DNA from 4 places in the Cytobacillus sp. OWB-43 genome. Region 1 is predicted to be linked to each of the others. Evidence: riboswitches for the same ligand, from Rfam matches in the RefSeq annotation. Region 1 holds a riboswitch; each other region holds the start of a gene.
What was found. A riboswitch is a leader RNA that binds a small molecule or an ion and turns the genes downstream of it on or off. The one in region 1 is predicted to bind S-adenosylmethionine.

Region 1 (3,142 bases):
TCAATGATTTGTTCATTTCCAACTGCAAATCCAATTCTCCACCCAGCCATATTATATGTTTTTGATAATGTATACATTTCAATACCAACGTCTTTCGCTCCGGCTGTGGCTAAGAAACTTTCAGGTTTCTTTCCATCAAAGCCGATAGCACCATAAGCAAAATCATGCAAGATGGTAATGTTGTTTTCCTTAGCAAAAGCAACAGTTTCTTCAAAAAATGTGGAATCAGCTGTCGCGCCTGTTGGATTATTAGGATAATTCAAAAATAGTAGGCGGGCATCCTTTTTTTGTTTTTCTGTAAATTGCGAGTAATCAGGTAGAAACTGATTTGCTTCTTTTAAAGGAAAGGTTTCGTAATTTACATTTGCCAAAACCGCACCAGATTCATAATCAGGGTAACCTGGATCTGGTAAGAGCATTAAATCTCCCTCATTGAGTAGGCATAATGGAATTTCTACTAAACCTGCTTTTGCGCCAAAAAGGATAGCTACTTCTTTTTCAGGCTCAATTTCTACCCCATATTCACGCGCATAAAAGGAAGCGGCGGCCTTCTTTAATTCATTAATTCCTCTAAAAGGAGAATATTTATGTGTCATTGGGTCTTCTGCAGCTTGCTGAAGTGATTGTACAATATGTGCAGGTGTTGGCTGGTCGGGATTGCCTTGTCCTAGGTTAATAACATCTCTGCCTTCAAGTTTTGCAGCAGCAACTTTTTGAACAAGGGAAGCAAAAAATTGTTGAGGTAATTGCTTCAAACGATGCGATAATTCCATTTTAATCCACCTTCATTCATTTAATCTATATACGAACGCATTTTATAACCAAAAAGACAAATTGTCCAGTTAATTTTATATAAAAGGAAATATTCGATTTCCTTTTTTGTTTTAAAAGAATAAAGGAAAGGTAGTTGGATCACTAAACCCATTTTCTTGGGAGATTGGATGTAGCATTATTTCGAACATTGACAAAAATAAAAGAGAGTAGTAATATCATATCATAAAAATTAAATGAAAAGCTTATCCAGAGAGACTGAGGGACTAGGCCCTATGACGTCCGGCAACCCCCAATATTGGGAAGGTGCCAATTCCTGCAGAATGATATCCATTCATTCTGAAAGATAAGGCGGAATAAAACCAATGCCTCTTTCAGATGATGAATAGTGGCTTTTTTTATTGGTTAAAATTCTGGTTACAGCTATGGGGAGGAAACATAATGAGAAAGTGGCTAATTGTTTTATTCATTGCAACTGTTTGTTTACTAACAGCATGTGGCGGAGGTTCAGACACGAGTGGAGAAAAGGTGGATGAAACGAAAGAACTAAAAATTGGTGCTACTGCCGGTCCTTATAGTGATATGTTGAAAAAAGCTATTGTACCTGGTCTAGAGGAAAAAGGATATAAAGTAACTGTCGTAGAGTTTAGCGATTATATCCAACCTAACAAAGCTTTAAATGAAGATGATATACAAGCTAACCTTTTCCAACATACAATTTACTTGGAGAATTTTGAGAAAGAAAATAACATGGACTTAGCACCATTAATTATTGTACCAACAGCCCCAATGGGGATTTACTCGAATGTGTTTAATTCAATTGATGAGATTAAAGACGGTGCAACCATTGCTATTCCAAATGACCCAACGAATGCAGCACGCGCTTTAAATACGTTAAATGACGAAGGTCTAATTACGATTGATGAAAACGCCGATCCACTAACAGTATCTGAAAAAGATGTGAAGGAGAATAAAAAGAATTTAGTTTTTCAACCGATTGAAGCAGGACAATTACCAAGATCTCTTGAGGGTGTGGATCTTGCTGCAGTTCCTGGTAACTTTGCGTTGGCAGCCGATATGGACTTATTAAGTGCATTAGCACTAGAAAATATGCTTGATGATTATCGCAACGTGGTTGCAGTTAAAGCAGACTTTGAAGATAAACAATATGCGAAAGACTTAAAAGAAGTGGTCGAGTCTGCAGAATTTGAAAAAATTATCGACGAAGAGTTTCAAGGATTTGGAAAGCCAGCGTGGATGGAATAACGAAGTAATAATAAGCAAGAAACCGGACAAAATTATATGGATTTGTCCGGTTTCTAATAATAGTTGTAGAATACTGTTAAACTTATCTGTGCATAATTTGTATTTTGGTCATTCCTGTACTTATGGATTGTCGAACAACTTTTTCATCCTGGTCATTGACGTTTTTCAACCATTTGTGAAATATTGGTTGTAAGCCGTAAAAGGAAGTGACTCTTCTATACATTTCATCTTTATTGAATTTTGTTTGATAAGATGCGAGAGCTTCTTTGGTGAATTGATCTCTGAAATCCCAATATAGCCCTGCAAAGTCAAACGCCGGGTCCCCTATTTGCGTATCTGTAAAGTCTATAATTCCTGATATTTCCTTTTTGCTTGGATGATAAAGGATATTGGCACTTGTTAGATCACCATGAATCACCACTTTTGCTTCTTTAAATTTTGACACCGCTAAAAACATTTTATCAATTTCTTCTTTTTCTGCGTCTTTTAAGAACGGAAATATTTTTTTAATCAGGGCTTGATGTAATTGCGCCCAATAATTTTCACTATGTAGTTCTTCTATATTACATTTCTTTGCTTCATCTATATCCAGACGATGTAATTCTGTAAGAAATGTTCCTAACCGCTTGGCTTCATATAAAGGAGGAGTAATCAATGAATGAGATAATGCTTGTCCTTTAATGAAGTGGTAAAAAACACCAATCATTTGTCCGTCTTTATTATAAAATGGAAGATAATTTGGTATTTCAATAATGGAAGAAAGATATGAGAGCTGGTGAAGTAGCTTTATTTCCTTTTTTATTTTCACTAATACTTGTTTTGTTTTTGGTATTCGGATGACATATGTTTGATTAACAATATAAATATGATGATCCCAACCAGAATGATTGCTTTCAATCTGTATTTCCTGAAGATGCGGGAGATGGTTTTTAATTAATTCCTTCATGGAACAGTCTCCTTTTTTATTATTTTGTATAAATCGTTTTTTTGAGGGGGAAAATAGGCGAGACATCTTATAAAAGGGGAGTGAAAGCAATGGAAAAAAAGTATGATAATCAAGTGGATGAGAAAATTATTGCTGCTCAAAATGAAGCTCAACAATACA
Region 2 (3,142 bases), on a different contig from region 1:
GCTTCTTTTGCTATTTCAACTGCTTTTGGTGAAATGACACCTTCTTGTAGCCAGAAAACTTTCGGTTGGATTTCTACTGCCTCTTTCGCCACTTCTATCGCAGCTTCAGGGCTTCTAAATACTTGCACAATATCAATGGTAAAAGGAATGGATTTTAAATTTGGATATGCCTGTTCACCTAATACTTCTGTTTCTCTTGGATTAACTGGCACGATTTGATAACCTAATCTTTGCATTTTTCTTGCTAAACGGTAACTTGGTCTAGCAGGATTTCCACTTAATCCAACAACAGCTATCCTTTTTGCTCTTTGCAGTTCTTTGCCATCCACATCTTCTTTTAATGAGGATGATTGTAATGCCCATCGAATAACACCTTCATCATTTACTGCTGTTTCTCCTTTTTGTTCTCCCTTCGAAGAAATACCAGTCGCTTCATAGAAGGCTTGATCTAAGTCATTGGTTAAATCTCTAACCGATTCAATCCCAACTGATAAACGTATGAGTTCCTCACTTACACCGCTTTTAATTAAATCTTCTGCACTTAACTGTTGATGTGTGGTTGAAGCCGGATGAATAATGAGTGACTTCGCATCACCTACATTGGCTACATGAGACCACAATGCAATTGTATCTATCACTTTTTTACCCGCATCTCGGCCACCTTTAATACCGAAGTTCACAATGGAACCGAAGCCAGTGTTTAAATATTTCTTCGCGAGTTCATGCGCTGGATGCTCTGCTAAACCTGGATATGCGACCCAATCGACAGCTGGATGAGCGTTTAAGAAATGGGCTATCTTCGCTGCATTTTCCGTATGTTTCTCTATACGTAAATGGAGTGTTTCCAATCCTTGGAGTAAAAGAAATGCACTATGTGGGCTTAAAGATGACCCAAAATCGCGCAGCAACTGAACACGAAGTTTTGTACTAAAAGCGAGTGTACCAAACTCATTCGCATAAACAATACCGTTATAACTTGGATCTGGCTGAGTAAAACCAGGAAACTTATCATGATTCCAATTAAATCGTCCGCCATCAACTACAAGTCCGCCAATTGTTGTTCCATGACCACCAATCCATTTTGTTGCCGAATGAATGACAATATCTGCTCCCCATTGGATTGGTTTGCAAAGATAAGGTGAAGCGAAAGTATTATCAATAATAAGGGGAATATCATTATCATGAGCAATATTTGCAACTGCCTCTACATCTAGGACATGAAGACTTGGGTTCCCAATAATCTCTCCATATAAAGCCTTAGTTTTTGGCGTAATCGCTTTACGGTAATTCTCAGGGTCAGATCCATCAACAAAATGAACTTTAATCCCATATTTCGGAAGTGTTATGGCAAAAAGATTATATGTTCCACCATAAAGGTTCGACGCTGCAACAATCTCATCACCCGCTTGGGCAATATTCATAATTGAAAGAGCTATAGCTGCCATTCCAGATGAAGTCGCTACTGCCGCTACCCCATCTTCTAATAAAGCAATACGTTTTTCTAATACATCTACCGTTGGATTACCGATTCGTGAATAGATATTTCCCGTCTCATCTAATGAAAATAGGCTTTGCGCATGGTCTGTATTATGAAAAACATATGAACTTGTTTGATAAATAGGAACTGCACGAGATCCCGTTGTCGGGTCTGGTGATTGACCTCCATGTAATAAAATCGTCTCATCATCATAAGTGTTAAATTGATTCGTCATTATATACTCTCCTCTACTTTTTAGTCGGATGATTAAAATAAATAACCCCCTCTTCATAAGAAGAGGGGGTTGCCTCATCTTATCTTCCAGACATTTACTGCCTGCAGGATTTAGCACCTTTTCAAGCAATTGCTTGAAGGTTGCCGGACTTCATAGGGCCTGATCCCTCCGTCACTCTCGATAAGAAATATTTTATTTTTTAAAGCGTTAATACTTTAATTACAAATAGAATTATATCCAAAAAATGATTTGTCGTCAATATGAAATCTGAATATATTTTATATTCCAATAAAATATTAGCTCTATCACATAAAAAGCCCTTCTACCTAGAAGAGGCAGAAGGGCTTTGAATTAACGAGCTCACCTTCTCCTTATCTTTGGATAATATCCTCTGAAATTAGCACCATACAAAAGATTGCTGGTTGCCGAGGCTTCTCTGGGTCAGTCCCTCCGCCTCTCTGGATAAGAAGTTCATATTTATTTGTTTAACATCATATACCCTTTTATAGGGAATCGTCAATAACATTTTGAAAATTTATTTATTTTCATCCTGGATAAGCGTCAAAAAATGATACAGTATCTTAGCTGTTAACCCCCATATCACATGACCTTTATAAGTATAAAAAATTTCTTGCATCCTCCGCGTTTGCCATTTATATTTTTCCCCATTAGGAATGAGATGATAGGGAAAGCTACTATTAGGCTCTGGCTTCATCTCAATATAATGAATAGATGGTCCCTCTTTCAAAAAATAAGCAAGTGGTACTGTGAAAATTTGATCCACTTCCTCTGGATTTAGCTTAAGATCACTGATGCTCTCTATTGTGCCTACAAACGGATAAATCACTGTATCATAAGGTGTCACTACATAATCAAGTTCTGAAAAAACAGAGACTTCTCCAATTGGGATACCTAACTCTTCACTGGTCTCCCTTTTTGCCGTCTCTATTAAATCCACATCGTCTTGATCCATTTTCCCCCCAGGAAAGCAAATTTCCCCTGGCTGTCTTCTCATAGATAAAGACCGTACTTCAAACAAAATATGTATTTCTCCATCTTTTTCTATTAGGGGAAGAAGAACAGCGAATTTAACCAATCTGGAGCTACCCAATATATCTGATTGACGATGCTGTATCTCTGATCTTATTTCTTCCAAATCCATGTTAATTACCTCCAAACCACACGACTTAAATCTTTATTTCACTTTCTGCAATCTATCAATCATCCCCATTGTGCAGACATTTAAATCTAAGCCTATTAGCTTCTTATCCTCTGCACTAAGTTCAACATCGTGCGCTGTTAATAAATAATGTTTTACTTGTTCCAACAATTCCGATTGTATGGCTTCTTGCATTTTTATTATGTCATTTCCTTGGAGAAAAACGTCATCTGCAACTGAAGTAAATATAGGTAACCAATAACGAATTTGA
Region 3 (3,142 bases), on a different contig from region 1:
CCATCTAATAAAGTGAAAGTCAGGTAGATTCAAGTACATGCAGCCTGATAGGTTTTTAGCTACATTGGGTGCTTGATTACTAATTGTTGACTGCATGTAACTCACTCCTTTTCATTTGCTCCATTCCATCATTTTTTATTTTGTTGTTTCTTTTTCAGAGCAAATCGTTTCTTCTCGGTAATGTCAATTTGGGTAATATCCCCTTCGTGTACAGTAATGGTGACACAACCATATTCGAGTTCCTTTAATGTTGTGAGAATGGTATGAATTTTATCTTGATCAATGTGTTTTTCCATAAAATTCTCCTTTATGGGACTTATTTTAGTCTTTTTACAAGCTCCTCTATTTCTGTAAGTGTTAACTGTTCTAATTCATGTCGCTTGAACTTTATTTCATCTATAGTAAGCATAAGGTTGATTAAGGTTTGTTTTCTCTTTGCTATCGCTTTTTGTAAAAACTTAGCCAACCTCTTTCCCCCCCCACTCGGTGTTCTTTTTTTCTTCATTCATCGTATCTAGAAATTCTGTTGTATCCTGAATAATTTTGGTCTGATCATAATCCATGGATGCTACATGGTATGAGTTGTAAAGGACTCGAAGCCATTTATAATCTGTTTGAATTTCGATAAAAATACGATCTGTATTCTCTGGAGGTACAACATGATCATGGATAGACTTAAAGCATAATATTGGGCAATGAATTTGAGATAAACTTTTTCCTGCGTCACTCATTACCTTTTGTAAAGAGTGAACTGCTTTTACCGGAATATTATCGTAAGTAATTTCATGTATAGTCGGATTTTTGATATCTGGGCTACCTTCGTCAATATAGTGTTTCTCATCGTAATATCTTAAATACTCGTAATCTGGTAATGTCAGTGCAGTATTAATTAGGATCAGTCCATCCAGCTCTCCATATTTCTTAGCTAACAACAGCGCTAATGCACCGCCCATAGATTGACCTAAACAATAGACTTGTTTGCACTTCTCCTTTAATTGCTTATAAGCTGTAACAACATCATTGAACCAATCATCATAACCATATAACTCTAAATCTCTGCTTTTTGTTCCATGTCCCGTGAGCCTTGGGGCATGAACAGTAAAACCCCTATTTGCAAGTTCCGCACCCAAGTCCTCAATGCTCTGCGGTGTTCCAACAAAGCCATGAATGAGGAGAATACCAATGTCCCCACCTTCATAATAAAAAGAATCTGCACCTGGTATAACTGTTGATTCTACTCTTTTCATTTTTTCGTCCTCCTTTATATTGCAACATTTTGGTGGACAATGGTTGACTACCATTGCCGATTTTTCCCGTTGATGTAAATCTAGCTGCACTACTGCCTTTGGAGGTCCAATCAGCAACTTTAATTCCAACTTAACAAATAGGTTTAATCAGTTTAAAAACAGCATTTGTATAGAGGAGATCATCCCTTGGTGATTAAATCATGCAAAATAAAAAACCTCTTCTGACAAGAAGAGGTTAAAGTTCCGTTCTTTATCTCTCCTTATCTTTCAAGCAACAGCTTGCTGGAATTGGCACAGTGCAATAAATTGCCTGTTGCCGAGGCTTCAAAGGGCCAGTCCCTCCACCTCTCTGGATAAGAAAAATCATATTAAATTTTATATCATTTACTCTATAATATTTATCAATATTTGTCAATTATTTTTTAAAAATTAAGATGATTTACTCATTCGCCCATCCATTCTGGCTTATGAAAACCTTTAAAGTTTTCTTCAATTACTTTTGCAAATTCCTCCGACTCTATGGCTTCAATGATATCCTTTGCCATTTGGGCGTCTTTATCTTCTTTACGAACAACAATCCTATTTTGGATTTCCTCAGGAATTTGATCCCGATAAATTGCTGTTGTTAAATCTAATCCTGCAGCAACCGCAAAGTTACCATTAACAGCAGCAAGATCAACTGATTCAAGAGACCTTGGCAGTTGGGCTGCATCTACTTCATGGAATTTCAAATTTTTCGGGTTAGATAATACATCATTTACTGTTGCATTGACTGGGTTTATATCATCTTTCAATTCTATTAAACCAGCATCACGCGCAACTGTTAATCCTCTCGCTAAGTTTGTAGGATCATTAGCAATGGCCATCGTGCTTCCATCTTTCACTTCTTCAAGGGAGTTGAATTTTTCTGAATAAATACCAATTGGAGCTGTAGGAACAGAAATAATATCTACTAGATCCATCCCTTTTTCAGTGTTAAAATTCTCTAAGTACACTTTATGTTGAAATAAATTACCATCCAAATCTCCACTATCTAAAGCAATATTCGGTTGAACATAATCATTAAATTCCTTTACTTCTACTTTGTACCCTTTTTCCTCAAGTAGTGGTGCTACACCTTGCTCAAGCATATCACTATAAGGAACTGTCGCCCCTAAGACCATCTCTTTCTTTTCTTCGCCGGATGAACCTGATGTCCCACATGCACTTAAAACAGTGCAACAAGTCAGTACAAAAAATAATAACCAAACTTTTCTCATACCCTTCACCTCTTATTTTAATTATTTATCTTTTCACCTTTACGATATTTACTTCCTGGATGACCACTCGGTAAAAGGGGCGAGCCATGAGTAAAAAGCTTTTCTCTTAACGTACCCTTTTTGTATTCCTTTTTATATAAACCACGTTCTTGTAGAATCGGAATAACAAGCTCAATAAAATCTTCCAAATCTGCTGGCGTTACTAAATGATTTAAATTAAAACCATCGACACCAGAGGCTTCAAACTGATATTGAATTTGGTCTGCTACTTCTGATGGATTGCCGACAATTATATTGTCTCTATCTAATCCTTCTAGTTTTGAAATCGCTTCTTTAATCGATAGTTTTTTCTTCGCATCTTTCGTTAATGAAGCAGCTTTATAATGCCCATGCTCTGTAGCTTTAAATTCAAATGGGTTATCTAACTCATCCTTTGTAAATTCCGCAACATTATAACCGCTTGCGCCCCCAAACTGTGCTTTCGCTGCATCTGCACTCCATAATTGGTTGTATTCAGCAAATTTCTCTTCCGCTTCTTCAGTTGTCTTACCTACGATGACTGTTAGGAAAGTGAATATTTTAATATCTTCCGGATTCCTGCCATATTCTTCCGCTTGTTTTCGAATATCCTCTGTA
Region 4 (3,142 bases), 160 kb from region 1:
AGTTAATTTATCCCCACCAATTTGAATGATTTGCACCAATACAACGAGGACAATTACTGTCGTAATCATAATGACATTATCATAGCGATAGTAACCGAAACGTATCGCTAAATCACCAATACCACCGCCGCCAATAATACCTGCCATTGCTGAATAACCAATTAAACTAATAGTCGTAATCGTTAAACCTTGAACAATTCCAGGTTTCGCTTCTGGGACAAGAATTTCCTTAATTATCATCCAAGGGGAAGCGCCTACTGCTACTGCAGATTCAATGACTCCTTTATCTATTTCTCTTAAGGATGTTTCTACCAATCTTGCAAAAAACGGAATCGCTGCTACAGATAATGAAACAGAAGCCGCTGTAGGACCAATAGTTGAACCTGCAATTAATTTTGTTAACGGCAATAGAGCTACTAACAAAATAATATAAGGAATAGAGCGGATCAAATTGACAATCCAACCGGTAACAGCATTTACAAATCTATTCTTTAAGAACAATCCTTCGTCTGTAACGAATAATAAGATACCTAGTGGAAGACCTAGTATAAGTGCCGCAACTAAAGAAATGGCGACCATATAAATTGTTTGTAATACAGCTGTATTTAGTTCAGGAAGTAACGCCTGAATGGACTCAAGCAACATGTTCAACTACCTCCAAATTCTGTGTTCTTTCTTGAATATATTGTATAGCTCTTTCTATTTCAGGTATTTCGCCAGTCAACTCCATAATAAAAATACCAAGAGGTACTTCTTGAATATATTCAATCTTGCCGTGAAGAATATTTCCTTTTACTTTGAATGTTTGGAACAGTTCAGAAACAACAGATTCTTCTGCTATTGCACCTTTAAATTGAATCTTAATGATTGTTCCCTTCCTGTTTTCAATCAATTGTTGTGGTAAGTCAAATTGAAGAACACTCTGAATGAAATCCTTTGTAAGTGGTTCAATTGGATTCGCAAATATATCATACACCGGTCCCTCTTCTATGACCTTTCCATCTTGCATAACAGCTAACCTATGACAAATCTCTTTGACTACTTCCATCTCATGAGTGATAAGTACGATGGTTAATCCTAGCTTTTTATTAATTGATTTTAATAAGTTCAGGATTGATTTTGTTGTTTTAGGGTCTAGAGCTGACGTGGCTTCATCGCAAAGTAAAACCTTTGGATCATTAGCGAGTGCTCTGGCTATTCCTACCCTTTGCTTTTGACCACCACTTAATTGTGTGGGATACTGATGAATTTTATCTGCTAAACCCACTAATTCTAATAGTTCTTTCACCCTGATATCTATTTCTTTCGGGCTTTTACCTGCCGCTTTTAAAGCAAAGGCAATATTCTCATACACTGTCTTCGAACTCGCTAAATAAAAATGCTGAAAAATCATACCTATCTTCTGCCTTGCTTTTCTTAATTCTTTACTTGTTAAAGATGTTAAATCAACGCCATCAATTTTCACTTCACCAGATGTCGGTCTCTCCAATAAATTTAGACAGCGTAATAAAGAACTTTTCCCTGCTCCACTATAGCCAATAATCCCGTATATTTCCCCTTCTTTAATAGAAAGGGATACATTGTCAACCCCTATTACTTGCTTCTTTTTGCTTTTATAAATTTTCACTAAATGATTGACTTCAATCATTTACCTCACCCTCCCTAAATCCTCTACAACATAAAATGAGCCTCTTTCACTTTGAAAGAGGCTCAACAAATGATTGTTATTAAACCTTATCTTTCAGAATGAAATCATTCTGCAGGATTTAGCACCTTCCCTTTAAAAGGAGGTTGCCGGACATCTTCGGGCCTGGTCCCTCAGTCTCTCTCGATAAGAATCATATTAAATTTAATGTGTTGCTTTGATAAAGGAAATTTTATCGGGTATTGAATTAATTGTCAATAGTATTTTGATTATTTATGCATTTACTTATCTTCCTCTTCGTTTAAACAAGAAGATAAAAAAAGTTGTTCCTAATAAAGCTGTGATTAGACCCACATACAAGATGATTGCTGACGTTTTGAACTTTACTGTACTAGGTTGCTCTTCTTGTCCACGTCCCTCACCACCAGGCATACCTTCAAACCCTTCTGGTGTCTCAAAATCTCCTTCCTGCGGAAAGTCTCCATTGCCTTGCGGACGTTCAGGCATTTCACCATCAATGTTTCCTTCATTACCGTTTGGCGGTTGGAATACTTCTCCTCTTTCTTGACCTTCCTGGTCATCACCACCTGCTCGGCTAGGGAACATGTTATTGACTTCAGAAGCTTGTGATTCTACTTCTAATTCACCTGAAAGCTGAGCAAGTATCGATTCTGATCTCGCCTCAGCAAATGCTGGTAAACTCTCATCACCTTGCACTGCTTGTAGAAATTCTTCTGTTGTATAAAACTTGGTAGGATCCTGTTCTACATAAGGAAGAATCAATGTACTAATTTGTGTAGTTGTATTTTGGTAAGACTCTTTTGTCATATATTCTTCGGCAATCTTTTCAAGGTATGCTTCATATTGCTTTTTAAATTCATCATTTGCCAATAAAGCATTAAGTAAAGGCCTCTCATCTAAAGAAGTACCAGCTACAGGTTCGGAAATACTGAAATTAATCGTATCTTCACTCATTAAATTACTATTTCCCATGCCACCATCGAAGTTCCCCATTTCAGCTTGGTGAACTTGACCTTGTTCATCCTCACCTTGCCCACCTTCTCCTGGTGCTAGACCTTGTTGTTCCTGATTTTGATTTTTGTTTTGGTTTTCTTCAGCGATTGAAGAATCTCCGTTCATGCGTCCTCCGCCACCCATACCTACTCCAAAGCCGCCAAATGCCATATTATAGTCCCACGGAATGATTGAGAACTTACCATCATTTTCATATAAATAATAGTTGTGCTTCATTTGCCCTTGGTAACTATCCATGCTAACGACAGCCGTATTTACTGCAAAATATCGTAATACTTGATCCACATCTAAAGTTTTTTCTAAATTGCCACCATTATCGATACTATCTAACATATCTATTAACGCTTGTTCATCTTGCTCCTCTGATTTCAAGTTTAAACCTGAGTAATCATCAATATCATCACTTACCCATTTCAAGTCACTATTTGTACCATCTGGCTTGTACAATGATCCATATGGATT

Region 2: it holds a riboswitch for S-adenosylmethionine, as region 1 does, so the genes downstream of both, U9M49_RS00170 (PLP-dependent aspartate aminotransferase family protein) here and U9M49_RS13475 (MetQ/NlpA family ABC transporter substrate-binding protein) in region 1, are expected to answer to the same signal.
Region 3: it holds a riboswitch for S-adenosylmethionine, as region 1 does, so the genes downstream of both, U9M49_RS00625 (alpha/beta hydrolase) here and U9M49_RS13475 (MetQ/NlpA family ABC transporter substrate-binding protein) in region 1, are expected to answer to the same signal.
Region 4: it holds a riboswitch for S-adenosylmethionine, as region 1 does, so the genes downstream of both, U9M49_RS14295 (methionine ABC transporter ATP-binding protein) here and U9M49_RS13475 (MetQ/NlpA family ABC transporter substrate-binding protein) in region 1, are expected to answer to the same signal.

What each region holds. Positions count from the first base shown of each region.
Region 1 covers NZ_JAYEFF010000003.1:161,828-164,969, forward strand. Annotated here, with positions in the region: gene U9M49_RS13470 (pyridoxal phosphate-dependent aminotransferase) at 1-773, opposite strand, end outside; SAM riboswitch class I at 1,014-1,124, shown strand; gene U9M49_RS13475 (MetQ/NlpA family ABC transporter substrate-binding protein) at 1,213-2,037, shown strand; gene U9M49_RS13480 (aminoglycoside phosphotransferase family protein) at 2,120-2,983, opposite strand; gene U9M49_RS13485 (hypothetical protein) at 3,073-3,142, shown strand, end outside.
Region 2 covers NZ_JAYEFF010000001.1:15,672-18,813, reverse strand. Annotated here, with positions in the region: gene U9M49_RS00170 (PLP-dependent aspartate aminotransferase family protein) at 1-1,712, opposite strand, end outside; SAM riboswitch class I at 1,789-1,899, opposite strand; SAM riboswitch class I at 2,081-2,181, opposite strand; gene U9M49_RS00165 (NUDIX hydrolase) at 2,248-2,874, opposite strand; gene U9M49_RS00160 (MBL fold metallo-hydrolase) at 2,908-3,142, opposite strand, start outside.
Region 3 covers NZ_JAYEFF010000001.1:111,543-114,684, reverse strand. Annotated here, with positions in the region: gene U9M49_RS00640 (hypothetical protein) at 1-96, opposite strand, end outside; gene U9M49_RS00635 (YezD family protein) at 129-296, opposite strand; gene U9M49_RS00630 (hypothetical protein) at 317-466, opposite strand; gene U9M49_RS00625 (alpha/beta hydrolase) at 459-1,247, opposite strand; SAM riboswitch class I at 1,505-1,607, opposite strand; gene U9M49_RS00620 (MetQ/NlpA family ABC transporter substrate-binding protein) at 1,691-2,506, opposite strand; gene U9M49_RS00615 (LLM class flavin-dependent oxidoreductase) at 2,524-3,142, opposite strand, start outside.
Region 4 covers NZ_JAYEFF010000003.1:317,648-320,789, reverse strand. Annotated here, with positions in the region: gene U9M49_RS14300 (methionine ABC transporter permease) at 1-645, opposite strand, end outside; gene U9M49_RS14295 (methionine ABC transporter ATP-binding protein) at 635-1,648, opposite strand; SAM riboswitch class I at 1,732-1,838, opposite strand; gene U9M49_RS14290 (CotH kinase family protein) at 1,931-3,142, opposite strand, start outside.